One region of the Bradyrhizobium sp. CAR08 genome, then DNA from elsewhere that is predicted to be linked to it. Evidence: riboswitches for the same ligand, from Rfam matches in the RefSeq annotation. Region 1 holds a riboswitch; the other holds the start of a gene.
The links. A riboswitch is a leader RNA that binds a small molecule or an ion and turns the genes downstream of it on or off. The one in region 1 is predicted to bind cobalamin.
Positions count from the first base shown of each region.

Region 1 (14,332 bases):
ACGGGGATGCGGTGCTGTGCAGCCGCGATAACGGCACCGCAGATGGCGGCGATCTCGAGACCGCCGACGGCGCACAGGATCTTTTCGGGCGCAGCGCCCGCAATGTCATGGCGTGCGATTGCAGCGTCGATCACCCGCGCCTTGTGCACACGGCCGGCCGCGTCGATGCCGGTACCGCTGCCCGCGATCTCCGCGGCGCTCACGCCGAGCAAGCCGGCCGCGATCGCCGCCGATGTCGTGGTGTTGCCGATGCCCATCTCGCCGAAGATCAGAAGATCGGGCTGCCCGGCCTGTGCGCGCGTCACCGCACGTCGGCCGGCTTCGAACGCAAATGCCAGCTCCGTGGGGGTGAGCGCAGCTTCGACGCTGAAATCGCGCGTACCGCTGCGCGGCTTGTCGGTCATGATTCCAGCCATCTCCCCCTGCGCCAGCGTGCCGGCGTCGACGACCTCCAGGCTGGAGCCCAGCTCACGCGCGAGCACCGAGATTGCGGCACCGCCGGAGGCAAAGTTCGCCAGCATCGCGATGGTCACTTCCTGCGGATAGGCCGAGACGCCCTGCGCGACGATGCCGTGATCGCCGGCGAAGATGATGATCGGCACCCGCGCCGCGCGCGGCTGCTCGGTTGCTTGCAGGCCCGCAAGCTCGATCGCGAGCTGCTCGAGCCGGCCGAGCGCGCCGGTCGGTTTCGTCAGTTGCGCCTGCCGCGCCACCGCCGCCTCGCGGTGGACTGCGGAGATATCGGGGCATTGTTGGGTGACCCATTCGGGGAGCATGCTGCCTCGCTTGCCTCACGGCCTGCGCTTGAGGATGTAACTGTCCATGATCCAGCCGTGCCGTTCGCGCGCCTCTTGCCGCACGGCGACGATGCGCGGGCCGATCTCGGCCAGCGCGCCGGACATCACGATCTGATCGGGCATGCCGAGATAGGCCCCCCACCAGATGTGCAGGCCCGCCGGATCAAGCGACTGGAATGCCGTGCCGCCGTCGAGCATCACCACCACGGTGTCGACACCTGCCGGCCAACCGCCATCGCGCAAGCGGCGTCCGGTCGTGATCAGAAACGGCTCGCCGATGTCGTTGAGCGGCATCGCATGCGCCGCGCACAGCGTCTGGATCGAGGTGATGCCGGGCACGACTTCGATTGTCGGCAAGGGATCGAGCCGCCGCGCGATACGCAGCGAGGAATCGTAAAGCGAGGGATCGCCCCAGATCAACAGCGCGACCTTGCCTTCGCCTTCGAGATGATCCCCGATCGTCTGCGACCAGACGGCGGCCACGGCATCATGCCAATCGTCCACGCCCTTGCGATAGTCCGCTTCAGCGGCGTCCCGCACGGGCAGATCGAACTCGGCAATACGCGTCCTGTCGCTGGTGAGCGCATCCGCGCAGATCGTCCGCCTGAGATCGGCGAGATCGGATTTTGTAGTCCCCTTGCGCGGGATCAGGACGAGATCGGCCGCGTTGATGGCAGTAATCGCGGCGCGCGTCAGCTGCTCGGGATCGCCGCAACCGATGCCTATCAGAGAGAGCGTGAGCATCGTGGCTGCGAAGGGCGGCCATCATGGCCGCCCGTTCGCTTGTCTCTAGGCCGCGTTGTGCAAACGCGGCGTGACGAGGCCGGGCGCGGTGACGCCGCGCAACGACTTCGCCAGCGCGAGCACGCCGAGATCGGCGAGCGGCTCGATCACGATGACCAGCGCATAGGACGCCGCGAAGGTCGCGATGTTGGCGAGGTTGGTCGCGCCGAAGCCGGAGCCATAAATCGCCCAGAACGCCACCCAGGCGATGACGCCCGCCTGATAGGTCGTCGAAAGCGCCAGCGCCTGGCGGTACTTCAGATCGACATAGGCCGTGTTGCTCGAAATGATCCGCGTGGCGATCGCCTGGATTCCGAACAGCGGCACCAACAGCGTGGTGACGTTCATGCCATATTGCGGCAGGTCGGGCGGCTCGAAGAAGATGCCCTGGAACAGCAGGCCAAACGCGAGGCCGAAGGCCGCAGGCGCCGCGCCAAACAGCAGGAACAAGGTCGAGCCGAGGATGAAGTGCACTTCGGAGACGCCGACCGGGAAGTGCGGCAGGATCTCGAAGAAGATAAACACAAGTCCCGTGGTGGCGAGCGTCCGCGCCGCGAACGACGTGATGCCCTGCTCGCGCACGGTCTCAACCGCGAGCTTCAGGGCAACACCGCCGACAGCGATGCCGGTTGCGTAACTCAATACGAGCTTGGCGTCCGAGACTAGTCCGGGTTCGATATGCATGGCTCAGATCCTTCTTGCCGTCACACCCGACGGCCTTGGCCTCAAAACATGCACGGCCGGTCTCCTGGCTCGCGGTTCACTGGGAGTCTCCGGCCTTCCCGGGCCTCGCGGCCCAGTGGCTGATCGAAGTCCCTCACCGCTTACAGTCGCGGGGGCGGCTGGGGTTTTGGGCGCCGCAACTGGGTCCGCCCATCCCCATTCCCGATTATGCTCCGGCGCTTTGCGCCGCGTCGAGCACCATGCGTCTCCTGTGTGCCTCTTTCGCCGGCCGGGCGTCAAGGGGCGACGGGCGGACGAGGCGGTCATGACGGATAATTCCCCGCCAGCGCGCCGAACAGGATGACGGCCGCCGTGGAGGCCGCTCCGCCCCGCGCAAGCTGCTCTGCAAGTTCCGAAATGGTGGTGCGGACCAGCCGCTCATCGGGACGGCCGAGCGATTCGGCAAACAACGCCGGCGTGGTTGGGGCGAGCCCGTGCTCGATCAATTTGACGACCAACGCCGGAAACGTCCGCCGGCCCATATAGACCACGGTCGTCGCCTCCGGATCGGCCAGCGCCGCCCAATTGAGATCTGGCGGCAGCTCGCCGGTGACGTCCGCCCCGGTCACGAACTGCACGCGGCGCGAGGTGTGACGCCGGGTCAGCGGAATGCCGGCTTGCGCGGCGGCGACACAGGCCGAGGTGACGCCGGGAATGATCTCGTAGCCGATGCCCGCTTCACGCAGCGTCTCGAGCTCCTCCTCGAGCCGGCCAAAGATGCCGGCATCGCCCGACTTCAACCGGACCACGCGCGCGCCTGTCACGGCATAGTCGACCAGCAGGCGGTTGACATGGTGCTGCTTGGTCGAGGCCCGCCCTGCCCGCTTTCCCACCGCGACGAGATTGGCGCCGGGCCGGGCCAGATCGAGGATCGCGCCTGAAGCAAGATCGTCATAGAGCACAACGTCGGCCTCGCGCAGCCGCGCTGCACCCTTGAGCGTGAGCAGCTCGGGATCGCCGGGCCCGGCGGAGACAAAGGAGACAAAACCGCTCACCGGTCCTCCGCGATCAGATGGAAGAACGTGCCGGTAGCTTGTCCCCGCCGCGAGCCGGTCTCGGCAATGACCGCACCTGTCGCGTCGTGCACGACCGCCAGCGCCGTGTCGGGCTGCGCGACTATGGTCGAATAGTGGAATTCATGGCCACGCAGGCGTGCACCCGCCTGATGACCCGGCATCGGCGCGGCGAGCTCGGCCAGACGATAGCCCAGATGCATGCGGCGCTTGGCAAAGCTCGTCTCCAGGCCGAGCAGGCCCGTCATCTCGTGGCTGATGCCATCGGCGTCGGTCAAAGCGGTGCCCAGCACCATATAGCCCCCGCATTCGCCGTGCACCGGGCGCGTCTCGGCGAAGGCGCGCAATCCGCTGCGGAAGCGCGCATTGGCAGCGATCCTGCCGGCCTGCAGCTCGGGATAGCCGCCAGGCAGCCAGCACACATCGGCGACCGGATCAGGGGCTTCATCGGCGAGCGGCGAGAATGTCGAGATCTCCGCACCCGCCGCGCGCCACGCTTCCAGCATGTGCGGATAGACGAAGGAGAACGCGGCATCACGGGCAAGCGCAATGCGCTGGCCGGGCGGCGTCACGTTGACGCCGCTTGCGGCAGGTTGCGGCGACCAGGTGGCCGCCGAACGCAGCACCGCGTCGAGATCGACATGCTCGGCAACGAAGCGCGCGGCCTCGTCGATCAGCTTGCCGATTTCCGCCTGCTCCTCGGCCTGCACCAGTCCGAGATGCCGCTTCGGCAGGCTGATCTCGGCATGGCGCGGCAGCGCGCCGAATACGGCGATGCCGGCATCCAGCAGCGCGCGCCGCACGAGGGCTTCGTGGCGCGGGCTGGCAACGCGATTGAGCACGACGCCTGCAAGGCGCACACCGGGGCGGTAGTCGCGAAGGCCCGCCGCGATCGCGGCCGCCGTTTGTGCCTGTCCTGAGGGATCGATCACCAGCAGCACCGGCCAGTCCAGCATCTCCGCGATGTCGGCGGTCGCCCCGGTGCCGCAGACGCCACGCGCGGCGACGCCGTCGAACAGACCCATCGAGCCTTCGGCCAGCACGACATCGGCGTCAATGCCGCGACTGACGAGATGCGAGATTGTCCCGCGATCCATCGCCCAACTGTCGACATTGACCGAGGCGCGTCCCGTCGCGGCGGCATGAAACGCGGGATCGATGTAATCGGGGCCGCTCTTGAAGCACTGCACCCGCAATCCGCTGTTGCGCCAGGCGCGAGCAAGCGCCAGCGTCAGTGTGGTCTTGCCGACGCCGGAGGCCGGCGCGGAGATAACGAGCCCTGCCGCCATCACGACACCTCCGGAAAGCGCGGCTCGGCGCCGACCGGCCGATAGCGGCGGTCATAGTCGGCAGCATAGAGACGGCTCTCGGAAAAATCCGCCGAGCCCAGCGTCTTGCCGACCAGGATCAACGCGGTGCGCTCCATCTCGCCCCCGACCGCAGCGTCGAGTGTTGCGAGCGTGGCGCGGATGATGCGCTGCTCGGGCCAGCTCGCACGCCAGACGATCGCGACCGGGCAATCCGCGCCATAATGCGGCGTCAGCTCAGCGACGACCTTGTCGAGCAGATGAATCGACAGATGGATGGCGAGCACCGCGCCGGTGGCGGCGAAGGCGGCAAGCTTCTCGCCTTCGGGCATCGCGCTGGCGCGGCCCGGCGTGCGCGTCAGCACCACGGTCTGGGCAAGGCCGGGCAGCGTCAGCTCGGCCTCCAGCGCAGCCGCGGCGGCCGAGAAAGAGGGAACGCCGGGCGTGACCGTGTAGGGAATGTCGAGCGTGCGCAGGCGGCGGAGCTGTTCGCCCATCGCCGACCAGATCGAGAGATCACCGGAATGCAGCCGCGCAACGTCCTTGCCATCGGCATGGGCGGCGGCGATCTCCGCGACGATCTCATCGAGCGACAGCGGCGCGGTGTTGACGATCCGCGCCCCGGGCGGGCAATGCGCCAAGACGCCCTCGGGCACAAGTGAGCCAGCATAGAGGCAGACCGGACAGGCGGCGATGAGATCGCGGCCGCGCAACGTCAGCAAGTCAGGAGCGCCTGGCCCTGCCCCGATGAAATGCACCGTCATGCGCCGTCTCCTTCCGCGATCGCCGCGGTCGCGGTGCGATCCTGCGAGACCACCCGCGTCGCAATCAATCGCGCGCGAGGTCCGGCCGCTGCGAGCGCCGCCGCCTCGGCAACCGATCCCGTCCCGAACTTTTCCACGACGAGCTTTGACTGCGTCGGCGTGTCGATGCCAACAAGCACTTCGGCGGCAACCGGCTTGATCGGCAAGCCGCATTCGCGCGCGAGCTGCTTCAACACCTCCTCGTCGGCCTTATCGCTGACCGTCGCCACCGCTGCGAGGCCTTCGGGACCACCGGCCGCCAGAAGCGCCTCACGCAGCGAGGCCAGCGTGACGTCCCGCTTGAATCCGAGCCCGGCGACCTTCATCGGACCGCGCTCCATTGCACCACGGGCCGCACGGCCTCCCAGGACCGGTAGCGGCCGAGCGAAGCGGCATGCGCAATCTCGACCCGCATCAATTCGCCGCCGTGGCGCTGGTGCAGCTCACCGAGCAACGCTTCCGTCTCCAACGTTACTGAATGCGCGACCAGCCGCGTACCGGGCGAGAGCCGCGGCCAGATGGCGTCGAACATCGCGATGTCGAGACCGCCGCCGATGAACACGGCGTCAGGCCCGTCCAGCGTAGCAAGGGTTTCAGGCGCTTTTCCCGCGATGACTGTGATCCGATGTGCCAACCCGAACGCCGTCGCATTGCTGCGAATGTTCGCTGCGCGATCCTCGCGCGCCTCGACGGCGATCGCGGTGCCCCCGCACAGCGTCCACTCGACCGAGATCGAGCCCGAGCCCGCACCGATGTCCCATAGCCGTTCACCGGGACGCGGCGCCAGCGCCGAAAGCGCGAGCGCACGGACCGGACGCTTAGTGATCTGGCCGTCATGGACGAAGAGTTCGTCCGATAGTCCCGAGCTGTGGGGGATGCCCTGCGCGCCCGCCGCCTCAACGGCTACCGCGACCAGATTTCCGGCAAGATCGCCTGCGAAGCTGTCGGCGCGATGCGCGTTGATCCTTTCGCGCGGCCCGCCAAGCGCAGCGAGTGTCCAGAATGCCGAGGCACCCCATCCGCGCGCCGTCAGCCATTTCGCGAGATCGCCTGCCGCCTTTGCGTCGCGCACGAGACAAATGATGCGTGCCCCTCGCGCCAGGTGTGGCACGAGACGCTCGAATGGCGCGGCGTGGAGACCGAGACAGGCAACGGATTCCAGACGCCAGCCAAGCCGCGCAGCAACGAGCGAGAATGTCGAGGGAGCCGCATACGCGATCCATTCGTCGCCATGGAGCTTCTCGGCGAGGCTCGCGCCGGCCCCGTGCCAGAACGGATCGCCGGAGGCGAGCACCGCCGTCGGGCGACCACGGCAGCTCAACACGATTTCTGCATCGAACGGCACCGGCCATGGACGGCCGCGCCCGGTTATGCCGGCGAGTGCAAGATGCCGTTCACCGCCAAAGACAGTTTCGGCATCATCGAGCGCCTTTCGGCTTGCCTCGGACAGCCCGGCAAGGCCATCTTCGCCGATACCGATGATGGTCAGCCAGGGATCAGCCATGACGCGCGCCCTCATTCTGGGCGGAACGGCCGACGCGAGCCTGCTCGCGGCGGAGATCGCGCGCGCCGGCGTCGATGCCGTGTATTCCTATGGCGGCCGCACCCGCGCGCCCGCCGGTCAGCCGTTGCCGACGCGGATCGGCGGTTTTGGCGGCGCAAGCGGACTTGTCGATTACATTGGTCGGGAACACATCACGCATGTAATCGACGCGACGCATCCCTTTGCCGCCGAGATGAGCCGCAATGCGGTCGCGGCATGTGCGGAAACCGGCACGCCGCTGATCGCTCTCGAGCGAGCGCCGTGGACCAAAGCGCCCGGCGACAACTGGATCGAAATACCTGATGTCGACGCCGCGGTCACCGCACTGCCTGAAGTGCCGGCAAATGTGTTCCTCGCCATCGGCCGCCAGCACATCGCGCCGTTCGCGACCAAGCCGCAGCACGCCTACACGCTGAGATTCGTCGATCCGCCCGATGCGCCGCTGCCCTTCGCCGCGGACGTCATCGTGTCGCGTGGGCCGTTTACGCTTGAGGGCGAACTGGAGATGCTGCGCGCGCGAGGCATCACCCGGATCGTCGCCCGCAATTCCGGCGGCGACGGCGCGCGCGCCAAGATCGACGCCGCCCGCAGGCTCGGCCTGCCCGTGATCATGATCTCGCGGCCGCAACTGCCGGAACGCTTGCGGGTCGAGAGCGTGGCCGAGATCATGCAGTGGCTCGGTCATCGGGCCTGCCTCGGCGCATAGACCCAGCGGCCGACGCGGCGTGTCTGCGAGTTGCCGACGATCACCAGCGTGCGCATGTCGGCCATCTCGGGCCGGGCTTCGTTCAGCCTGACGGTCTCGATCTTTTCGTCGGCGGCGCTGATCGCGCGCGCGAAAATCACAAGACGGTCGCCACAGCCGGCCTCGTTCAGCACCGCGAGCGCACGGCCAAATCCTTCCGGCCGGCTCGCCGAGCGCGGATTGTACATCGCGATGGCAAAATCGGCTTCCGCGGCGAGCCGCAGGCGCTTCTCGATCACCGCCCACGGCTTGAGATTATCGGAGAGATTGATCGCGCAGAAATCATGGCCGAGCGGTGCGCCGGCGCGCGCGGCAGCCGCCAGCATCGCAGTGACGCCGGGCAGCACGCGGATCGGCAGCTCCTGCCATTGCGGCGCCTGTTCGAGCGCCTCGAACACGGCGGACGCCATCGCGAAGACGCCGGGGTCGCCGGAGGACACGATGACGACTTGGCCGCCTTCGGCCGCGAGCCGCAGCGCCTCGCTCGCGCGCTGCAGCTCTTCGCGATTGTCGGAAGGATGCAAAGTGAGCCCTGCCCGCGCTGGCACGCGCGCGACATAGGGCGCGTAGCCCAGAATGTCGGTCGCGGCGGCAAGCGCGGCGGAGACCTCGGGCGTCACCAGCGCAGCGCTGCCCGGGCCGAGGCCAGCGATGGTCAGCGTGCCCGTCATTCGGCGGCGTCCGGATGCCGGCCCTTGCCGTGCACGAGCACGATCGCAAAATAGGGGCAGTCGGCGGCGTCGATCTCCGCAAGCCGCACCACGCGCTCGCCCGGCATGGTGCCGCGCTCGACCAGCCACGCATCGTCCAGCCGTCCGGCGGCAGCGAGCGCGCGGCGCACTTTCGCGAGATTGCGCCCAGTCTTCATGATCACGAGCGCATCGGAATCGCGCATGCGGCGTTCGAGCTCGTCCTCGGCGAGCGTGCCCATGAGCACCGTCGTCACGTCGTCGCCGAGCGCAATCGGCTGTCCCACGCCATTCCAGCAGCCGACCATGCCGGGAATGCCGGCGATCACCTCGATCTCGACGCGGCCCTGCAGGCGCATGTGCAGATGCATGAAGGAGCCGTAGAAGTAAGGATCGCCCTCGCAGAGCACGACGACGTCGACCGCGCGCGCCAGCCGCGCCAGTCGCTCCGCCCATTCGTCGTAGAAGCCGGCAAGCAACTGGACATATTCAGGCGTGTCGAAGGCGATCTCGGTCGTAACAGGATATTCCATCGGATATTCGGTGACGTCGGCAGCCAGCATGCCCTCGACGATGCGGCGCGCCTGGCCGGGCCGGCCCTTTTTGCGGAAATAGGCGACATGCCTCGCGCCGCGCACCGTGCGATCGGCGCGCACGCTCATCATATCAGGGTCACCGGGGCCGAGACCGCAGCAGATGATGCGTCCCATCGCTATTCGCTCCGGCTCGCCAGCGCGTTCACGGCGGCGACCGTGATCGCGGAACCGCCAAGGCGGCCCTCGACCGTCAGCGCCGGCACCGGGGAAACGGCCATCAGCGCAGCCTTGGATTCGGCCGCGCCGACGAAGCCGACCGGACAGCCGATGATTGCCGCGGGCCGTGGGCAGTCCCGGTCCTCCAGCATGTTGAGGAGATGGAACAGCGCGGTCGGCGCATTGCCGATCGCCACGATCGCGCCGTCGAGATGCGGCCGCCACAGCTCCAGGGCCGCGGCCGAACGGGTGTTGCGCATGGACTGCGCGAGCGCGGGAACGGTCTCGTCGCCCAGCGTGCAGATGACGGCGTTGGCGGCGGGAAGCCGCGCCCGCGTAATTCCTTCAGAGACCATGCGCGCGTCGCACAGGATCGGTGCGCCCTTCTGCAAGGCCGCGCGTGCGGCGACCGCCATGCCTGATGTGAAGCGGATATGCGCTTCGAGGCCCACCATGCCGGCGGCATGGATCATCCGCACCACCACCTGCTCCTCGTCCGGCGTGAAGCGCGCAAGATCGGCTTCGGCCCGGATGGTGGCAAAGGACTGCCGGTAGATCGCAGCGCCGTCGGTCTCGTACGTGTGCGGCATCAGTGCCCTCCCATCAGGATGGAGGGATCTTTGACGATGTCGTCGCGATTCAGCCCGCGCAGGATGGGCTCATCGCGCGTCGACCCGGCGCGCACGAGATCGAAGCCTGCGCCGGTCGCGACCAGAGTGATGGCGGCGGGACCAGAATGGGCGCAGCCCTTGGCACAGCCGGAGACGTGTAGCCGTGCGGCCGCGCCGATGTTCGGCGCCAGGGCCGCGGCAAGGCCACGGGTATCGGCATGCGCCTCGCGACAGCGTGGCGCACCGCTACAGGCGATGACGCGCAGCGCAGGGTCGTAGGCCTCGGTGATCAGGCCGGTCGCGTTCGGCATCACGCGCTTGGCTTCGCTCAAAACCATCCGCCACGGCGTCATGCGCAGCGCATGTCCGCAACCGGCGAACTGGTTGAGCGTTGCATGCGCCATCTGTCCGAAGGCGACCCCGACCATCGCACCTTGCGCATAGAGGCCGGGACGCGCCGCGGCCATGATCGGCGCCGGCTCGGCCTCGCCGCGCAATGCCGCCGGCAAGATTGCACCGGCTGCAAGATGCGCCGCCATCCGCCCTCGCCCGCCTCTCGCGCCGCCGGAGGTCACGAACCAGCCGGCGAATGCGAGCGCGGTGGTCACGGCCTCGCCACGTGGGACCGAGCGGCCGAGTTTGTCGCCATCAGCCCGTACCAGCAGTCCGCCGGAACCATCGCGCTCGATCCGCACGTCGGCGGAATCGCCCGCAAGCACGCGTGAGGTGCCGTCGTCGATGGCGAAGCCGAACTTGGTTGGAAGTTCGAGCTGGCTGTCGGCGAGCGCTTCCTCGAGCTCGGCGGTGAGCGATTGGGTCTCGTCCCCGCTACGCCAGAACGGCGTCACAAGGATGTTGCGACGGGATTCGGTCTCCGCATCCGGGTCGAGCAGCGCCAGTTGGGAAAGGCCATCGAGCAGCAGCCTGTGGCTGGTCTCGTTGACGCCCCTGATCTGGAGATTGGCCCGGCTGGTCACGTCGATCAGGCCATTGCCATGGCGTTCGGCGAGATGAGCCAGTCCGGAGATCTGCGCCGCGTCGAGCCGTCCGCCGAACGGACGCACGCGGACCACCAGCCCGTCGCCCGATTGCATCGGGCGCAGCGCGCCGGGACACCAGCCCTTGACCACGGAAGCACTCATGAGGCCTCCCGCAGCGCAGCCGCAATCGAGTTGCGGCGCGTTCGCCAGAGCGAGGCTTCATGCAGGCGCGTGAAACACGTTTCCATCGCGGCGAGTGCCGCCGGATTTTCGCGGGCCATGAAGGCGCGGACGTCGTCATGGCCGAGCGTCGCATCGTAGTAGAGGTCGAACAGATGCGGCGGCACGGCGCCGGCCAGATGCGCGAAGGCGGCCATGTGCTCGAGCGTCGCGGTGATCTCGGCCGCCCCGCGAAAACCGTGGCGCATCATGCCCCCGATCCAGGCCGGGTTGGCCGCGCGCGCGCGGACGACACGGGAGATTTCCTCGGTCAGCGTACGCGCATGCGGCTGCTCGGGGCGCGTCGCGTCGAGATGATAGAGCGATGGTCCTGCCGCGCCGAGATGTGCTGCGGCGGCCGCAATGCCGGCCTCATGCGCGGCATAGTCGGCCGCGAGCAGAAGATCGGTTTCCGTCAGATCCTGCACGTGAACAAAAGCATCGGCCGACAAGAGCCGCTTCTCGATGCCGGCGCGATCGGGCTTGACCTCGCCATCGGCCGAGAACGCCCATGACGATGCCGAGAGCCACGCTTCGCCGGCGGCTTCGCGCGTCTCGGGCGTGAAGGCGTCCGGGATTGCCGAGAGGCTCACGCCGTATTGCCCGGGACGCGGCGCGAACACGCGCGATGTGCGATGGCGATAGGGATTTTCGTCGCCCTCGTCCTCGCGGGCCGACAGCGCCTCGGCTGCCGCCTCGAACAATTGCGCAAGGCCTGAGAAGACGTCGCGAAACAGGCCCGAGACACGCAGCGTGACGTCGATGCGGGGCCGGCCAAGCTCCGCAGGCGCGATGATGTCGTAGCCGGTCACACGGCCGGAAGCGTGATCCCATCGCGGTGCAAGGCCGGCCAGATGCAGCGCCATGGCGAACTCTTCGCCGGCGGTGCGCATCGTCGCCGAGCCCCAGAGATCGACGACAAGGCCCTTTGGCCAGTCGCCGTGATCCTGCAGATGACGGCGCAGCAGCTCTTCCGCCAGCTTGATGCCTTGCGCATGCGCCGACGGCGTCGGCACCGCGCGCGGATCGACGGCGAAAAGGTTGCGTCCCGTAGGCAGCACGTCCTGACGGCCGCGATAGGGTGAGCCTGACGGCCCCGGCGCGACGCGCCGGCCCGCAAGCGCGGCCCGCAAAGCGTCGCGTTCCGCGTCGCCGCAGGCGCCGCGGCCGAACACATGCAGGCCGTCGCCGAACTGGCTTTCCTTGAGATCGCAGACGAAGCGGTCGATCCGCGGGATCGCTTCGGCCGGAGCGGCCGCTGCATCGAGGCCAAGATCGTCTTCGAGGCCAGCCGCGCGTGCCTCATCGCGGATCGCGGCGATCAGACGATGGCGACGGGCGGGATCGAGGCCATCGGCCGTCGAGTACTCGTCGAGGAGCTGTTCGAGCCTGCGCAACCCGTCCGGCACCGCTGATGCGGCGAGCTGCGGCGGCAGATGGCCGATGGTGACGGCACCCAGGCGCCGCTTGGCCTGCGCGGCCTCGCCGGGATCATTGACGATGAAGGGATAGATGACGGGCAAATCGCCGATCAGGGCTTCCGGCCAGCACGCCTGCGACAGCGCCACGGATTTTCCGGGCAGCCATTCCAGCGTGCCGTGCGCGCCCATGTGCACGACGGCATCACAGCCCTGCTCGCGGAGCCAGAGATAGAACGCGACATAGGCATGGCGCGGCGTGCGGGCGAGATCGTGATAGTCGGCATCGCGCGCGGTCGCATCGCCACGCTCCGGCTGAACCGCGATGATCGACCGGCCGCATTGAATCGCAGCGAAATGGAACGCGCCGTCGCGACAACCCGGATCGGTCTCCAGCGCGCCCCAGGCTTGCGCGAGATCATCCTGCAACACTTGCGGAAGGCGCGACAGTGCAGCACGGTAATCGGCGACGGTCCAGCTCAAGGTCTGCTTGAGCAGCGTCTCACCGAGCGCATGGACTGGATCGAGATCGAAGCCGGCCTCCGCGAGATCGGACACCAAGGCCTCGACCGACGCCAGCGCATCGAGACCCACCGCGTGCGCGATCTGATGCGGACGGCCCGGATAGTTGGAGAGCACGAGTGCCATCCGCTTGTCAGCGGCCGGCGTCTCCGCAAGACGCCGCCAGGCCGCAACGCGCGCGACCACGGCCTTCACGCGCTCCTCGTCGGGCTTGTGTGCCAGATGCGAAAATTGCAAATCGGGATCGCGCATCGCGGCAGACTTGAAGCTCACCACGCCCGCGAACAGGCGGCCGTCGACCTCGGGCAGCACCACATGCATCGCGAGGTCGCCGGGCGACAGGCCGCGGAGCGAGCTCGCCCAGTCCTCGCGGCGGGCCGTGGAGAGCGCGACCTGGAACACGGGGCAGGATGCGGCATCGAACGGCGTCGTGCCGTCGTCGCCCATCGCCGAGAACGCCGTCGCATTGACGATCGCGGCCGGAGGATTTTGCGCAAGATGCACCCGCAACCAATCCGCGACCCCCGCGGCTTTCAGCGAGCTGACGAACACACCAAACACGTCGAATCCCTTCTCGCGCAATGCGGCGATCAGGGCATCGACCGGGCCGGTGTCGGCAGCGGTGAGATAGGAGCGATAGAAGGTCACGAGCGCGCGCGGCCTGCCCTCACCCGACGTCGGCGCGGCGACGACGCCGCGCGCGGGGTCGTAAAAGCCCATCTCGGGCACGGTCATCTCGCCGATAACTGGCCCCGCATAGAGTCCGGAGGCCAGCGCAAGCTGCGCGATCGCGGCTTGCGATGCGACGGGGCCGCCGGTGTCGCAGAGCACCTTGAGCCGCCGCAACGTCGAGACCGGCAGGGTCGAATACGCGTCCAGCCGCGTATCGTCGCGGCCGTCGGCCGGCAGCACGGCCAGCACGATGCCGCGCTCCTTCGCCAGCTGCTGCAGGGCCGCGAGCCCATACGGCCAATAGGATTCCCCGCCGATCAAACGCACGAGAATGCCGCGCGCGTGCGCAAGCGTGCGTTCGACATAGGTGTCGACCGAGAGCGGATGACGAAGTTCTGCGAGATTGACGAGCCGCAGCGACGGCAGGCTGTCGCGGCCACGGCGCCAGCCGGCCGCGAACGCGGCAAGATCGGAATCCGAATACGAGAGCACCACGAGATCGGCCGGGTCCTGGCCAATGTCCCTTGGTATCGCGGTCTCCTCGAGACCGCGGCTCTCGCGGAAGACGACGTGCATCAGATACCGGATCCTGAAAGACCGAGTCCCGCCTTGATCGCGGCCTCGTCGATATCGCCGTGCTCGCCGATCACGACCAGCTTTGACTGCCTCGCACCCGCGCCCCAGGGCTGGTCGAACTGGTGGCGCACGCGCTCGCCCACCGCTTGCAGCAAGAGGCGCATCGGCTTGCCTTGCAC
Region 1 is NZ_JBIXJX010000015.1:52,842-67,173, reverse strand. It holds gene cobT (nicotinate-nucleotide--dimethylbenzimidazole phosphoribosyltransferase) at 1-776, opposite strand, end outside; gene cobF (precorrin-6A synthase (deacetylating)) at 792-1,541, opposite strand; gene ACIPUD_RS28340 (energy-coupling factor ABC transporter permease) at 1,587-2,264, opposite strand; cobalamin riboswitch at 2,302-2,521, opposite strand; gene cobA (uroporphyrinogen-III C-methyltransferase) at 2,567-3,298, opposite strand; gene ACIPUD_RS28330 (cobyrinate a,c-diamide synthase) at 3,295-4,605, opposite strand; gene cobM (precorrin-4 C(11)-methyltransferase) at 4,605-5,387, opposite strand; gene ACIPUD_RS28320 (cobalamin biosynthesis protein) at 5,384-5,752, opposite strand; gene cbiE (precorrin-6y C5,15-methyltransferase (decarboxylating) subunit CbiE) at 5,749-6,930, opposite strand; gene ACIPUD_RS28310 (cobalt-precorrin-6A reductase) at 6,929-7,675, shown strand; gene cobJ (precorrin-3B C(17)-methyltransferase) at 7,651-8,385, opposite strand; gene ACIPUD_RS28300 (precorrin-2 C(20)-methyltransferase) at 8,382-9,113, opposite strand; gene ACIPUD_RS28295 (precorrin-8X methylmutase) at 9,116-9,745, opposite strand; gene cobG (precorrin-3B synthase) at 9,745-10,908, opposite strand; gene cobN (cobaltochelatase subunit CobN) at 10,905-14,153, opposite strand; gene cobW (cobalamin biosynthesis protein CobW) at 14,153-14,332, opposite strand, start outside.

Region 2 (16,328 bases), on a different contig from region 1:
GCAACTGAAATAAGTTGCGTACTAAGCGCTCGCTATTGGATCACCTACAAGAAGGCTCTTCAGATGTCTCTGCCGCTAGCCGGTATCCGCGTTCTCGACCTGTCAAACGTGTTGGCGGGTCCGTTCTGCGGTTACCATCTTGCGCGCCTTGGCGCGGAGGTCATTAAGGTGGAAAATCCGAACGGCGGCGACCTGGCGCGGCGCCTCGGCGCGGATCCGCAAAGAGCGGAGCGCCTGCAGGGACTCTCGTTTGTTGCTGTGAACGCCGGCAAGCAATCGATTGCACTGGACCTGAAATCGGAAGCGGGCCGCGAGGTGTTCTTGCGACTGGTCAAGGAAGCCGACGTGGTGCTCGAAAACTTCCGGCCGAAGGTGATGGAACGCCTTGGCCTCGGCTTTGATGTGCTTGTCAGGCTGAACCCGCGTCTGGTCTACTGCGCGATCTCCGGCTTTGGGCAGAGCGGACCGTGGTCCGCCCGTCCGGCCTATGACCAGATCGTCCAGGGTCTCTCCGGAGCCATGAGCGTCACCGGCGATATAGCCTCGGCTCCCCTGCGCACGGGCTTTCCGATCTCGGACACGATTGCGGGACTGACTGCTGCGTTTGCTATCGCCGCGGCTCTGGTCGACCAGCGGCATAGGCAACGGGGTCGGTTCATCGACGTGTCCCTGCTCGAGGCCACCATTGCGGCGATGGGATGGGTCGTCTCCAACCACCTGAACGCCGGGATCGAGCCGCAGCCCATCGGCAACGAGAACTTTACCGCGGCTCCCTCCGGCACGTTCCGCACCGCAACGGGCCCGCTGAACATTTCCGCCAACGAGCAGAAGCAGTACCAAGCCCTATGCGACCTGATCGACCGACCGGACCTGAAGGCGGATCCACGCTTTGCTGGACGCGAGATGCGCAAGGTCAACCGCGCTGCGCTGAGCGCGGAGTTGAACAAGGCATTGAGTTGCAAGCCCGCTGAGGAATGGGAGGCCCAAATGAATCTGGCTGGTGTCCCTGCCGGCCGTGTGCTGACGGTCTCGCAAGTGTTGCAGCAGCCACAGGTCCTTGAGCGCGGATTCGTCGAGACTTTGGCGCCAGAACAAGACGGTGCGCAGCCGTTACGAATCACGCGGCCGGGGTTCCGGCTGGATGAGGAGTTTTCGGTGCCTTCACCACCTGCGACGCTCGGAGCAGACACTGAGCGATGGCTGCAGCGGCTCGGCTATTCGTATGCGGAGGTTGAGCAACTGGTCTCAAGCCGAGCCGTCGGGACGCCAAAGCAAGGAGAGGCTGATTTCCTGCCCGTCCGCGTAGCCACGGACGGACCGATATCATGACATCCGACGGCTTGCGTCGGTTGGCAATCGGCAGGTTGAAAGGACGGAACTGGAAATGAGCGAAGAAGAACTGAGACAGCAAGCGGCCAGTTGGTGGCGAACCTCCATTTGCGATATCGCGCCAGGTCGCATCGCCTATCGGGGTTATCCAATTGAAGATTTGATAGGCCGCGTTTCCTTTCCCGCCATGATCTGGCTGATGTTGCGTGGCAATCTGCCGACGCCAGCACAGGAGCAGCTGCTGCAAGCTGCGCTGGTTGGATCCGTTGACCACGGTCCGCACGCGCCCTCCATTGCAATTGCCCAAATGGCGGTGAGCTGCGGCCTGCCCCTGAATGGCGCAATGGCCTCGGCAATCAACACGCTCGATGACGTGCATGGCGGAGCAGGGGAGCAGGCTATCGAACTCTACGAGGATGTGCTGCGACGGCGCCAAGGGCGAGAGATCGAGCAGGCCGCTGGCGCTGCAATCGACCATTTCACCGCAACCCGCAGCAAATATCTGCCGGGCTTCGGCCACCGGTTTCATCCAGTCGACCCGCGCGCGGCCCCGCTATTGGCGCTGGTGGATGCCGCAGCTGACGAGGGCAGTGTCGGCGGCGATTATGCCAAGGCCGCTCGCGCGATCGAGCGGGTGATGCAACAGCGCAAGAGCAAGCTCATTCCGATGAACATCGATGGCGCGACGGCGGTCATTTACGGCGAACTGGGCTTCGCCTCTCCGCTCGCGCGGGGGATCTTCTGCTTGTCGCGCGCGGTCGGAATCCTGGCTCACGCCTGGGAGCAAACTGGGCGCAACGATCGCAACAAGGGCCCAATGCCCAAGCAGTTCGGCTACAAATACGAGGGCCAGCCGCGTCGCAGGCTGGAAGGCGCATCATAAGCATCTCGAAAACCCGCCCAAGCTGATGGAGACCAGCGTGTTCTCGTCGATGCCGGCGGAGTTTCGTCGCCCGGGTGTTTCTTCGGAATGGGCAGACGCGAACCGCGGGGCATATCCAGTAGATTGTTTCATCGAGGGACCGTCGTTCGACCAGTCCGGGAATCTCTATGTCGTCGAGATCCCCTTCGGCCGCATTTCCGGATTTCACCGGAGGGCGTCTGGTCTTTGATCATCGAATACGACGGCTGGCCGAACGTCTGAAGGTTGCTCCGGACGGCCGGGTGCTCGTGTCCGACTATATCAACGGTCTCCTGGAGCTCGATCGACAGAGAGGGACCATCCGGCCGTTGCTGGGCCACCGCAATTCCGAGTCCTTCAGAGGCTGCAACGACCTGCATATCGCGACCAAACGCGACATCTATTTCACCGATCAGGGCCAGACTGGATTGCACGATCGTACCGGCCGGGCATTTCGACTGTGCCCTGACGGCCGGATCGACTGCTTGATTTCTAATGGCCCGGGCCCGAATGGCCTGGTGCTCAGTCCGGACGAGACCGTAATGTACGTTGCAATGACGCGCGACAATTGCATCTGGCGCGTACCGCTGATGCGTGATGGCGTGGGGAAAGTCGGACGATTCAGCTGGTCTTCGCGACGAGCGGTCCTGACGGACTGACGGTCGATCAAAAAGGGAGGCTCTTTGTCGCGCATGATTCCCTCGGCCACGTCTTCGGTGGGGCCAAACGGCGAAAGCGGTCCGCTTGCATCCAGTCCTGCGCAGGGTGGAAGCTGCACGAATGTCGTATTGGACGCGGCACTCGGCGCATTGCTCATTACGGAATCTTCTACCGGATCAGTGTGATGGCTGATCTCGCTCACCTTCCTCGAAATTCGCCAGCAGGAGTGGCAAGGTGGTGCGGAATCTTTTCACGCGCCGGTCCGCCGCACCAAGCTGCAGGAATGAGTGTGGTAGACGACTGGCTAGCCAGTCGCCGAGAGAATGTAATTGGTGACGAATGGATGGCGTTTGTGTGCGGTGATCTCAAACCAGAGCCGGTAATCGCACTGCATGGGAAGCGCAAAAGAAGGATTCGTAATGCTGGGTCGGGCTCCGCCCGGAACGGGCGCCGCCGACCTGTCGCCTTTTGGTCGGGCGGGTCGCGATATCGCTTCCCACAACGCAGAATGATTGATCGCCGATATTTTCGAACGTTCTCGCCAAGAAGGCCGAAGAGGTAACCGCTCGCGGTGGGAGTCAGCACCGCATCAGCGTCAAGGTTCTCGATCATGCTTGGCCGCGACGCACGCGTGAAGCGTTCGTTTTGAGAAGCAACAAGCCCAGGATTTACTGCTTGAAGGACTTTACCGATAGCACGCTAGCCCAGAGCGCTTTAAGTGTGTGGCGCAGAGGTCGTACTACTGTCAGAGCCTCTTGCGCGCGCGCAATCCTCCAACCCGATATCCCCTCTCCTCGTAGAAGTGGCGTACCCGTTCTAGGGCCGGATAACCATCCGGAGGCAACGCAACCTCAATCATCTGCCAGCCGCGTCGCTTCGCCTCCGAATCTACCGCCTCGAGCAGATGCCGACCGCAGTCAGAGCTCCGGAAGTCACGAGAAATCCATAGCTCCTGAAGCACGCCGTACGCTCCGGCTGCTCTCACGGCCTGTACGGCCGAGATGCTAGCTACCCCTACAATCTGCCCGGTGCCTTGTTCCTCAACGACAAAAATGAAGCCCTGTTCGGGATCCTGAATCAGGCGCAACGCCGCCTGCTTCGCGCCTTGAAGGCTGAACTCCGGTCCGGGGCCACCTAACTCGGAAAGTAGCTCTTCGACCGCTTTTGCGACCGCGTTCTCATCTCCTGGCACGCTCTTGCGCAAAGCCGTGCCCGCGCTGGACGTGCCTTGCCCTTCAGCACCAACACGAACACCCGACCTGGCCCTCTGGGGGAAATTCATGCTCAGGAGGATACAGAAAACGCAATTGAGAGCAACTATCAGGCTCGGTAGGAAGCAGCACGTCCACACTCGCTATAGGCAACAGAGCTGAGGTAATTGCAAGCCATTGCCGTTCTCAGAATCGACTGTGGCTTGAGCAGCTGCGAACTCATGATGGACTGCCTTCGATTGGAAAACATATCACGGCACACGCCGGTCATGCCGATCAAACATTCGTAAGAGTGATTGCTGATCGTCGCTCACGAACTACTCGCTCAATAAATCGTGCGCCACGATGATCGCAGCGCCATAGAGCGTCAGCTCGGTGCGTGCGAAGGAGAGATTCCCACCTCGCGTGCGTCACTCGTACTTGCGCGAAGCGCGACAGGTATCATACGCGTGCGTCCGATAAAATCGTCTGAGCAAGATCGCGAAAGATTTTGCACACCAATGCACTATCTTAAGCTTATCTCGAACAATCGAAAGATATCGGGAAGCACAGCTTGTTTGGACCTTCGCTCCTCGTTTAAGGCACCGTCACGGAACAGGAGTGGTTGCGATGGAACATGGGCAGGCCGAACTGGTCGGAGGGAAACCTGTAATCTTCGGGCAACGTAAGGTGCGACCGCGGGCGTGCCTGGCCGTCGGCAAGCGGCATCTGCGCGCCTTTCTACGGGATGTGCTGGAGGATATGGGGTTTGTTATCAGCGAATGCAGGACTGCTGACGAGTTGCCGCACGTACTCCGCACGGAGTTCCCTGATCTGATCCTGCTCGGCATTGGCTCGGACCGCATCGAGCCTGGACGATTGCTCGAGATACTGGTACGCGAAGAATTTGCAGGCCGAGTGCTGGCGTTCGGAGCGCGCGAGTCGATCATCATGGCGGCAGTGCAGCAGGTCGGTAGTGAATATGGACTTGCTATGCTGCCGCCGCTCAGGGCGCCGTTTGCAGCCGAGACGTTGCGCGATCGGATCGGCATGCTCTTGCCAAGAGAGCCGGCGCCCCGTCCCGCGGTCCATGTCGGAGAAGCCTTACACGCTGGCTGGCTTGAGCTCTGGTATGAGCCGAAGTTTGACGCGTGTACCCTTAGCCGCCGCGGCGCCGAGGCTCATGTGCGAATGCGGCACCCGACCTGGGGCGTTGTTCCACCGGCCTATTTTATCCCGGAATCTCACGATCCGCATTTTAGGAACTTGTCGCAGTTCGTGATCGACCGCGCGATCAAGGATTGGCAGTATCTTCTGGAGCAGCAAACTTCGATCGATCTCTCCATCAATCTCCCGGCAGCATTCCTGATTGACCCGCAGGCGGTACGCGATCTCTGTCGGCGCATGCCGTCGCACGCCGCTTTCGGCGGTTTGACGATTGAAATCGAGAGCGTGGAAGCGATCCAGAACCTAGATCTCCTGGTCGAGGTTGCGCGTGAGGTTCGCTTTCACAACATTGGCCTTGCAATCGACAATGTCGGTGCCAATTGGCCGCAGCTGATGGGGATGACAAAATTCCCGTTCATGAAATTGAAAGTAGATCGTCAGTTCGTCGGCGGCTGCGCGAATGGGCCCCTCAAGCGAACGGTGTGCCGCCATATCGTCGATCTAGCCAAAGAGTACAATGTGCGCACCGTCGCCGAAGGTGTGGAGAGCCAGGCTGACCTAATCGCTGTGGCCGAACTCGGCTTCGACCTTGCGCAGGGCCATCTGTTCGGAAAAGCCATGCCACTGAAGCAATTTGCACAGTCATCTTTCAACCCTGCTCCAGCTCGTCCAAAATAGTTGCGAGTGGCTGAGTGCGGCCAAGCGACGCTCGCGAGCACCGCCATGCCTACTCGGCACCAGGCATGAGGCTGAGCGCAATTCAGTCGGTCTGCAAGGCCAGTGTCGCTCGTCCCGCAGCACTTCATTTCCCTCCGAAGCTTGTTATACCACAAGCCCGTTTTGGCAAGCCTCCAGCGAGTCCTCCGCGCAGCTAGCGTTGCAGCCATGAGCGAGGCTTGCACAAACCTCCAGTCGGGGTGTGTGACCGGAGGTTTGCCGAGATCCGACGTAGACCTGCGTCCGTTCGCGGGTTTTTGTCGCCGCCGGTGGAGGAAGCGTCAGCCTCGCTTGCCCCCGCGCTGACGTGCCAAACAAACCGACGGACGCTTCCAGCGTCAAGTCGCGACTGACTCTCGCAAGAGGGCCCGATGGCTCGTAGCCTGAAATTGAAGCGACCTGTTGCTGTCGCAGACGCAACATGGTCTCAGACCCGGGACAGCCGAATTGGGCAAATTGCCCAACATTGAGCGCGTCTGCGTTTGGCACGGCATTTGAAAGGGATCGCCCATGGCATCGCTCGCCTAAGGAGTCGGAAGGCATGGCTTACAAGATCGTCGCTTCGCAATGCACCGTTTGTGGCGCATGTGAGTTCGAGTGTCCCAACGCGGCGATCAGTCTGAAGCGTGACATTTACGTTATCGATGCCAAAAAATGTACGGAGTGCGAGGGCCATTGCGACACGCCGCAATGCGCGGTGGTCTGTCCGGTCCCTGACACCTGTGTCCCGTCCAAGACAGGATAGGCAGCCCGCGACCAAAAGGCCTCATCGCTCGATTTCGCGAACGAAGTTGTAGATGTGGGACCTTGAGGAGACCACGACCGCATGGGGCGCATCGAGGTCGATTAACATCGTTATCAGCTTAAGACGCTGAGCGACGCCGAGGAACCCCTCAAAGGGCTCTGTCGGAGGACACCGTCGAATTTGTCACGAACAAGGACAAGGCCCTCGATGCTCAGCGGCCGCGTTACGGCCTATCGTCGCTGGCGGCGAGTCGAGGCGAGGCAGACCCGGCGTCGAGCGGCCACGGACGCATCGAAGCCGGCGCAAAAGTCGCTGAGCACGTGAACACCTAGTGCACCGAGAAGATCATCTTGGCCAACCTCACGGAGGCGGACGACCTCGTGCCTGGTCGCGGGCCCGCCGAACACCAAGGAGCCGACCTGATCATCCGTTCGGTCCTGGAGCAATCCGGCTTTCGAAATTTCTAGGGAGCCTCGTGGGCTGTGACCAAACGGATGCCGGCCGAGGATGATCGCACCTTCCTGACGCGCAGGTTCGAAAAGCTGCTGACGGAAAAGGTCGCCTCCTCGCGATCACACAGATACCGAAAGCGGCCCGGGTTCGTTCCGGTGGTGGAGCTCAACCGTTACGCGAGCAGGGAGCGAATGCATTTCACAAGCGGAGCCTCCACGGATCAGGGCGTGTTCACCAGGCCGCGAGCAAGACCGTCGTACCCGCCTAGTGCGCTCGTAATCGCTTGGGCAATGTCGCAGCGAGAATCGGTAGGTTGACGCATCGATCCTCGTGCGCATAATTTCAAGCCGTCGCGGTCTCCGGATTTCGTTTGATCCGGAGCTAAGAGGGAAGCCGGTGCAATGCCGGCGCTGCCCCCGCAACTGTAAGCGGCGAGCCGCTGTCCAACGAAGTCACTGAAGCCATGCGGCTTCGGGAAGGCCGGACAGCAGCGACGACCCGTGAGCCAGGAGACCTGCCTCGACAAGATATCGTCCACGGGCGGGGCGTCCCGGTGTGCGCCAAGCAGTTGTCGCTCACGCGATGTTCGCTGTCTGCGTCCGCCATGGCCTTTGCCCCAACATGGGGTCTAAGCTATGTCAATCCTTTCGCTTCCCGTTGCCACACTGGGGACGTCACGCATCGGCCCACGACGCGAACTCAAATTCGCACTCGAGAGCTACTGGGCGGGAAAATCCAGCGAAGCCGAGCTCCTCGAGGCGGGGAGTGGACTTCGTGCCGCTAATTGGGCACGGCAGAAATCCCGCGGTGCGACCGTCATTCCTTCGAATGACTTCTCGCTCTACGACCATGTGCTCGATACCAGCCTAATGGTCGGCGCCATTCCCGACGTTTACGGCTGGAACGAAGGTCCTGTGTCGCTTAAAACCTACTTCACCATGGCGCGTGGCGCTCAAGACGGTGGTCACGCTCAGCATGGGCCCGGCGTAGCCGCACAGGAGATGACGAAGTGGTTCGATACGAACTACCACTACATGGTGCCGGAATTTCACCAGGATCAGATCTTTAAGTATGCCTCTCGGAAGCCGATCGAGGAATATGAGGAGGCAAGAAGCCTCGGTTATCAGACGCGGCCCGTCCTAGTGGGCCCAGTCACTTTCCTGAAGCTCGGCAAAAGCGTAAATCCCGCATTCAATCCGCTGTCGCTGCTTGATCGACTCCTCCCCGTCTATGTCGATGTTCTCCGCGAACTAGCCTCGCGCGGCGCTGAATGGGTTCAGCTCGACGAGCCATGCCTAGTGATGGACGTCGACGAAGCATCTCGGGCCGCTGTCCGCCGGGCCTATGCTCATTTCGCTAAGGCCGTGCCGGCCCTTAAAATCATGCTGGCCACATACTTCGGGGGTGTCGGCGACAATCTTGAAACAGTCTTGGCCTTGCCCGTTGCCGGGGTTCATGTCGACCTGGTTCGTGCACCTGACCAGTTGGACGCGATTGTCGCCAGAGCAGGTAGAGATCTCGTGGTCTCGCTCGGTGTCGTTGATGGTCGCAACGTGTGGCGCTCTAATCTGCCGGCGCTACTCGACCAACTTGCTCCCATGGTCAAAAAACTGGGCAGGGACCGTGTTCAGATTGCCCCCTCCTGCTCGCTGCTTCATGTTCCGACCGACATTGAACTAGAGATCGATCTCGATCCCAATCTGAAGACGTGGTTGGCGTTCTCAGTGCAGAAGATCAAGGAACTTTCGATATTGGGCAAAGCGCTGGCTGGCCATGCTGCCGACGTGGCCGATGAACTCACGCTCTCAGAGGATGCATCCGTCACCCGCGAAACATCGCCGAAGATCCACAGTGCGAACGTCGCCGGACGAATGGCCGCGATCGACGATAGCATGCGTCGCCGTCGCAGTGCGTTCACCCAGCGCGCCGACGTCCAGCGCGTCGCCTTCGCATTGCCGATGTTTCCAACCACAACCATCGGATCCTTTCCGCAAACGGCGGACGTCCGCAATGCGCGTGCAGCTCATGCGCGGGGAGCGCTGAATGACACGCAGTACGAGCAGCTTCTGAAAGCGGAGACAGCCCATACCGTGCATTGGCAGGAAGATATCGGCCTGGACGTGCTCGTACACGGTGAGTTCGAGCGCAATGACATGGTTCAATACTTTGGCGAGCAGCTGTTGGGTTTCGCATTCACCAAGCACGGCTGGGTTCAGTCTTATGGCTCGCGGTGCGTTCGTCCTCCTATCCTGTTTGGAGATGTCTCCCGCCCGAAGCCCATGACCGTTAAATGGTGGCGACATGCGCAGTCTCTGACCAAAAAACCCGTCAAGGCTATGCTGACCGGACCGGTGACGATCCTGAACTGGTCGTTTGTCCGTGACGACATCCCGCGGAGCGAGACATGCCGACAGATCGCTCTCGCGATCCGAGACGAGGTCATCGACCTTGAGGCGGCTGGAGCGACCATGATCCAGATCGACGAGGCTGCGTTGCGGGAGGGATTGCCACTGCGCAAATCGCAGTGGAAGGACTATCTAGATTGGGCAGTGGACAGTTTCCGTGTTTGCTCCTCCGCTGTCGCTGACGGAACTCAGATCCATACGCACATGTGCTATTCCGAGTTCAACGAAATCATCGATGCGATCGCAGCAATGGATGCCGACGTCATTTCAATCGAGGCGTCGCGCTCCAAAATGGAATTGCTCGACGCTTTCAAGAGCTACAAATATCCTAATGAAATCGGGCCGGGCGTCTATGACATTCATTCACCGCGCATTCCCGCAGCAGCCGAGATCAAGCAGCTGATTGTGTTGGCGCGGCAGCGGGTTTCCGATCGGCAGCTCTGGATCAATCCCGACTGCGGACTGAAAACTCGAAGATGGGAGGAGGTGCGTCCCGCGCTCGTCAATATGGTGGCCGCCGCACGCGAGTTGCGGGCCGAGGCATGATCGTACGGAGCGTGTCGCCAACCTATCTGTGAATAAGATGAACGCGCTTTGGGAGCTCGCGATAACCTTGCGAGCTTCCAAAGTTTCCAGCGCCTACGAATGCCGGTTTGCCCCGGCGGAGGCGATCGCATACAGCGGCGACAAGCTCGAATCCGGCGGACGACCGCATGCCGGCCATACCGATTAGGTGACATATTCCAAGTCACTTACGCTCGACGCGAACCACGATCCTATCGCTTCATTTATCCATCCCATGGATGCGTCCCATCACAACAATCTATTTTACCGCCCTTGCGGAATTTCATACCTAATTTGCGCCTTCGCGGTCTTCGGGAAGGGTATTCGGCGGTGCCAAAATACTGGCGCGTGACGGCAAACTGACGGTTGAGTTTCAGGGCTCGGCAGTCAAACCGCCTGCGCGATGGATCCCAGCTCCATCAAGGCGCTGCCCGTGCCAACCGGACAGCTGGCAAGTGGTGAGCAAGTCCTGAAGTTTACGACAGGAGCGGAAGGCAAGCGGCTCGCTAAGTTGTGCAGAGCGATATCCGCTTCTTGTTGTTTGACGGCGAGTGCCCTCGTCGTAAGTCGATCGCCGGTAGTCCTCCCTACCGACGAAAGCTGGAACGATGCGGAAAGCAGCGTCGCTCCCGCGTGACTTTCGCCCGGCCTCGCATTGAGGCCGGGCGGCTTTTTATGTGCCTGCTTATCAGTGACAGCAGGGGATCATTCATTTTGGCGTCATTGCGGGACCCCGGGTTCTTGGAGCGCATCTGTTGCTGTTCGGCAGGGAATGAGGCCGGTGCTGCTAAGGCTATCTATCTATCGAAGGCTTTGGTGTCGTGTTGGTGCGCGTCGGCAGTATCGGATATTCGATCTTAGGCAGCCGACCGGTCAGCGAATTCAGAAATGAGATAATGTCGTTTTCCTCTCTATCGCTAAGCTTGGTGCCGAGCTGGATTTCACTCATCAGGGCAACAGCTTGCTTCAGGCTCCAAACCTGTCCCGAATGAAAGTAAGGGGCTCGCAACGCGACGTTTCGCAATGGCGCCGCGCGGAAGACATATTCGTCGCCGACCGCCCTGGTGACCGCAAACCGGCCCTTATCGGCGTCCGGAAGCACGCTTGCGTCCGGCTTTTTCATCACGCCGAACGGGAAGTAGGCCTGTCCACCGAGATTGATACCATTGTGGCAAGAGGAACATCCCTTCGCCATAAACAGTGCCAACCCTGACTTCTGCTGATCATCGAGGGCATGTGTATTGCCCTCCAGATACTGATCGAATGGAGCCGCAGGTGTAATGAGAGTCGCTTCAAAAGCCTCGATCGCCTTCGCAAAATTTTCAAAGGTGACCGGCCTCGCTTCGTTCGGAAAAGCGTTCTTGAACAAGACGACATAGCCGGGCATTGAGTTCAAGATACCGAGCACATGATCTGGAGTCGCATTCATTTCGGCACTCGCCTGCACCGGGCCGGTGGCCTGCGCCTTGAGGTCCGCGGCGCGTCCGTCCCAAAATTGCGCCGCATTGAACACTGCGTTGTAGACAGTTGGGGCCCGGCGCAGGCCGACCTTCCAGCCGTGACCAACGGAGGTCGGACCGGCATCGACTCCGCCGGTGCCGAGATTGTGGCACGTATTGCAGCTAATGACCCCGCTCGCCGATAGCCGCGGATCGAAGAACAGCATCTTGCCAAGCTCCACCTTTCCATGCGTCACCGGATTGTTTTTTACCGCAGGAATGACCAAGGGGATTGGATGGAAGATCTGCTTGGCGTTTCTCATCAGATCATCGTCGGCATTAGCTCCTGACGACATCAGCAGCCCAATAGCTAAAATAGATGCTTCAGCGACAACCCGAAGCTCCGGGATCGACATGTTCATACACCGCCTCATTAGTTCTGATTGTTAGAAAAGGAAACAGTCGAAAGCGATGCCACGCGCTCCTCGAGGGTCCGGCGCAGCATGCAGCGGATCCTCTGAAGCGAGGCTGCATCAAAAATGTACGACTCTGAGGAGCTCGCCGCCGGCGTTCACGCACGGGCTTGAGGGGCTTATGTGATTCGCGAGTTCGCTTTGAGCTTAGATCGCGGCCTTTCTGTTGGTCGATCAGACTAGCGCCTCAACGTTCGGCGTGAAGGTCGATCTGACAACAACAAGTGTGCCGCAAGCAGTAAGCTGTCCGGTGGCCGCATCGGTGCTCCATCGAGCGATTGGGTGGCCAATACGCTCCCGCAAAGTTGATGTATCCGTCTTGCACCGCTGGCCGCGCTCAGCGCTCACGGTGTGGTTGGACAATTAGCAACTGCGATGCCAGTTGCGTCCGAGATGCAAGTTGCTGATTTAGTTGTAGAACGGGTCCGGAGGAACAAACAAAGGCGGATGTCTTGGTTTGATCACTACATTCAGTGTCACAGATGCTACAAGGCGCCAGGCCCGGCTAGAGGTGATCGCAGATGCTTGTGGTGAAGTTCGCTTGCCAGCTTGCCGGCCGCACGCGGGAACGGCGGTAACAAGACCTACGCAGCTGGCCGAGACACTGAGCCGAGGCGCCCGGCGGTGCGCACCGTTCACGATTTCGCCGAGCCCTGCCGACTGAAGCCTCTCCGACTCATATCCGGGCCGCTCTGGCGCGCCGCCGCCGCGAAGCCCGGCTCGTTCGTAAAGGACGAGCCTCCGAACCGAACATGGCTTGTTTCAATTCCACCTGAGGTTCGCTGGCATGGCAATTGCCGTGCTCAAGTCTGAAAGGCGCGGCTGCCCAGAGTGTGACCCCGTGATCCGGCGGGTGTTGGTTGGATTACCTAGTCGGCCCACTCACGGGCTGCTGCTAGCTTTTAAAATCCTGCGCGGTGAGGGCAGAATAAGCTGAACTTCTGCAGGAGCAACCGCTACTTCGTGCTCTTGCGTTGAAAGACGCCGATACAAGAGGACACGCTGGGAGGAGATCGTGACATCATGTCCGCAGATGGCCCAAGTCCTGAGATCTATCGGCGGCTTAGCGAGGAAGGACGTGATTGAGCACTTGTCCATGGCTGGTTCAAGTTGGATACGGTATCCGTGATGGCTTCGATTGACGATCGCTTGAATGAGATCAGATCCGTACGGAATGACATTTGGCGTTGTCGCAGAAGGCTTCAAAGCGAGCTAGATGATCTCCAGCGTAAGATGCTCGAAGAGCGTCTGCTTGAGCGGCAGTCTGCCTTTGAACGGCTCGTCTCGGCCACGTTTCCTTTTACATTGAGATTGTGAAGCAAAATTTTGGGACCTGTGCCGCGGGAGCATTCCGCGTTAAATAGCGTCCGCTCACAGAGCGCCTGCGCCTGGGTCAGGAATGTAGCGCCCCGGCGCCGCGGGCCGTCGCGCCTCTCATGGCCGCCGCCGACCTGAAAAGCTCGGCCCATAGCCTTGGTTCACCGACGTGCTGCCCGCTGCGCACCGACATTGAAATCGTTCCGGCCCCATCCAAGGGCACTACCGGGGGATACCGCTCGCCTCGCTTCTGCGACACCGCAGTCACCTGAGTAACGTTGATCCGGCAGAGCGATCGAAGGAGCTTGAATCGCCCGTAGCGTCAGATTGTACAGAGCAGGGAACGATTTTTCAGATCAGGTGCAGTCGAATGATAAGACCCGCTCTCGCTTTTGTACTATGTTCCGCTCTCGAGTGGATCGGGCTAGGCATGGGGGCGGTTGCGGAAACAAGGCGGTACGCGTGCACGATCACTGCCGCCGATCGAGAGCCGGCCGGAGTTCGGAATGAGCGGATTATTCTCACCGTTCAATATGGCTGCCGGATCGAAGGTGGTCTCTTGACCGACGCGGGGATCACAGCAGTGTCGGTCAGCGAGTGGGCTGCTGACAAAGGGACATACTTGGCCTCCACGGAATTTCACCACGCGCTGGAGGGAGTTGCACTTGGGCAACTCTCCGAGGCGACCGACTTCTCTAGCATGGAAGGCGAGCAAGGCATTGGGGTCGCAACTTCCGGCACGACAGTTTTCACATTCGCATCTGGTTCATTGGCCGACCTTTCAGGGAAGACTCTTAAATTCACGACAAAACCCACCGGCCTACGTAGCTTCGAGTTGGAGTTCACAGACTGGCCAGAATCTCTTCTATGGAAGTGACGCGTGTCTTACGCTGAATTCCGCAGGCGCGTGCACACGAATACTGTCCATACTCTTAAGCACACACATATGTGGTCCCCGGCCGATATATGCCGTCCCCCAAGACGAGCACACCCGCAACAGGTTAAGCCAAAACTCCGAAGGCACTCGAGCGCGGTAGAGCGTTCAAATTGACCTTCACGCGGTCCGATCAGCAGCTCTTTTGGCCGCCGATCCGCATATGGGACGATCTGGCCTCGCATGGCAGCGCCTGCGCGACGCGGAAGCTATCAACACGGAACAAACGCAGCCCGATCATGAGCACGAGGAAGAAGTTGCCCGCCAACCGCCTCCCGAACGCGGACGAGTACCAACTCAAGGCAGCCCTCATTGTACACTGAAGCGGTTGATGGCGGAGCGGGAGATCACTCAGACCGAAGCCGCGAAGCTCGTCGGCGTGAAGCAGCCCAACATCTCCAAGCTGCTTCAAGGGCAGTTCAAGTTGGTTTCCGTGGAGAAGCTGCTGCGCATGCTGGCGGCGTTCGATCAGGACGTCGAAATAAAGATAAAGCCACATCGGAAGCGTGGCGAAGGGGGCCGGATCACGTTTATTCGGGCCTAAGAGCTGCCGAAATGGAGGGTTCATGACACCTAACCCGACGGCGGCAAAAGGGCCCATGAACTCACCCTGCAGTGCCCAATCTGCAATCGAGATTCGGTTTACTGAATCCTTCGCCCCCGCTGTTCTCGCCGAGGCCCGCCAGCGTTTCCAGGAACAACTGGGCGAAGGACGCGAGGTCGCCCGAGAGACCGAAGCGCTTCAGCAGGAGCGCGAGAAGCTCAAAGGGAAGATTAACGGGTCTGACGCTAGGTCGTGAACCGACGCGGCGGCTTAGTGCAGCAGCCAACTCGTCCCTACAGAAGCGAAAGGCGCGCGAGGCAGAGCGATCGATTCGGAGGAGATGATCTCCGCTTGCATGACGGGCATCTTCCATCCAGAGGGCAGACATCGTTAGAGCGGGATCCCGGCTGGAGTCTTCGCCAGCCCAAGTACCGAATGCCGTGACATGGCGTCCAATGCGGATTTCGAGGACAATCGGCACTGACACGGAGAATCAATTTAGCTGAGCGCGGTCAAGCCAAAGACGAGGTTCAGGATGGCCCCAGGCGTAGTGATGCCGAACCTAGAAGGCGATGATGGTTGGCAGAAGGTACCAAGTGGAATCATTCCAACCAGTCCAACGGACATGCGGATCAAAGCGGAAAGCGCGACGATGGCAGCGATGAGTCCGATCCCGAACTGCCGGTGCTCGGTGATGTTCAAGATGAGCGATTGGGCGATACTTTCTTCGTCCCTCCCTCGAGCTTCAATGCGGCAAGTAACCGATCTGTGGCGGCGTCGATTTTCGAAGTGGAGCCGTTCATATTCCTCGCGAAGCGCGGCATCGACGAACAGGGTCCGTCACGGAAGCCGAAGCTGATCATCTTGAAGAACGCCGGCGCCGACCCCTGGGCTTTCGGGATCCCTCACGCCCGATGGCCGGTTCTAACGTGAACTTCTCCTCCATCTCATTCAGGACGCAAAATGACTGAAACAACCGCGAGAAAGGCGACAGCAGCAATTGATCCGGTCCGGACACGTCCTCCCTGTGGGTCGTCCGCATAGATTCCACCCTGGATTTTCGTGTCGATGCTGGTCCCGTAAGCCCAGCACGAAATATAAACGCTCAGAATGGCAACCTGGATAATCTCAGGATTTGCATTCGACAGCGCCGTGATGGGTATGTCCTTGAGCGCAAGTCCCATGAACCCAAGCACTATTACCGCCGGAACAGTGGTGATGCACCAATTTACGAACGTTGCGTGCGTGAAATCCGCACCTGAGCACTTCGGTCCGAGGTCTTGGCCCTTTTTACCATAAATTACCTGGGCAAAAAAAATACCGTTCAAGGGGACCATCGGCGCGCTGTTCTGCAAAAAGGCTGGCGGAGCGCGTTAGCAAAACTGGTTTCAATGGCGATTGATACACCACGCAACGGAGGTAAGCGTAAGGAATTTCGATCCTGTCCTGGAACGAGAAAGGATAAATCGACCAGTGGTCCGCATTCGACC
Region 2 is NZ_JBIXJX010000011.1:264,983-281,310, forward strand. It holds gene ACIPUD_RS24010 (ABC transporter substrate-binding protein) at 1-13, shown strand, start outside; gene ACIPUD_RS24015 (CaiB/BaiF CoA transferase family protein) at 64-1,329, shown strand; gene ACIPUD_RS24020 (citryl-CoA lyase) at 1,385-2,212, shown strand; gene ACIPUD_RS24025 (SMP-30/gluconolactonase/LRE family protein) at 2,380-2,889, shown strand; gene ACIPUD_RS24030 (GNAT family N-acetyltransferase) at 3,636-4,094, opposite strand; gene ACIPUD_RS24035 (EAL domain-containing response regulator) at 4,711-5,925, shown strand; gene ACIPUD_RS24040 (4Fe-4S binding protein) at 6,506-6,709, shown strand; cobalamin riboswitch at 7,499-7,698, shown strand; gene metE (5-methyltetrahydropteroyltriglutamate--homocysteine S-methyltransferase) at 7,798-10,113, shown strand; gene ACIPUD_RS24050 (cytochrome-c peroxidase) at 10,925-11,992, opposite strand; gene ACIPUD_RS24055 (helix-turn-helix domain-containing protein) at 14,440-14,838, shown strand; gene ACIPUD_RS24060 (hypothetical protein) at 14,861-15,094, shown strand; gene ACIPUD_RS24065 (hypothetical protein) at 15,418-15,771, shown strand; gene ACIPUD_RS24070 (hypothetical protein) at 15,786-16,166, opposite strand.
Region 2: linked by a shared signal. The riboswitch ahead of metE (5-methyltetrahydropteroyltriglutamate--homocysteine S-methyltransferase) and the one ahead of ACIPUD_RS28340 (energy-coupling factor ABC transporter permease) in region 1 are both predicted to bind cobalamin.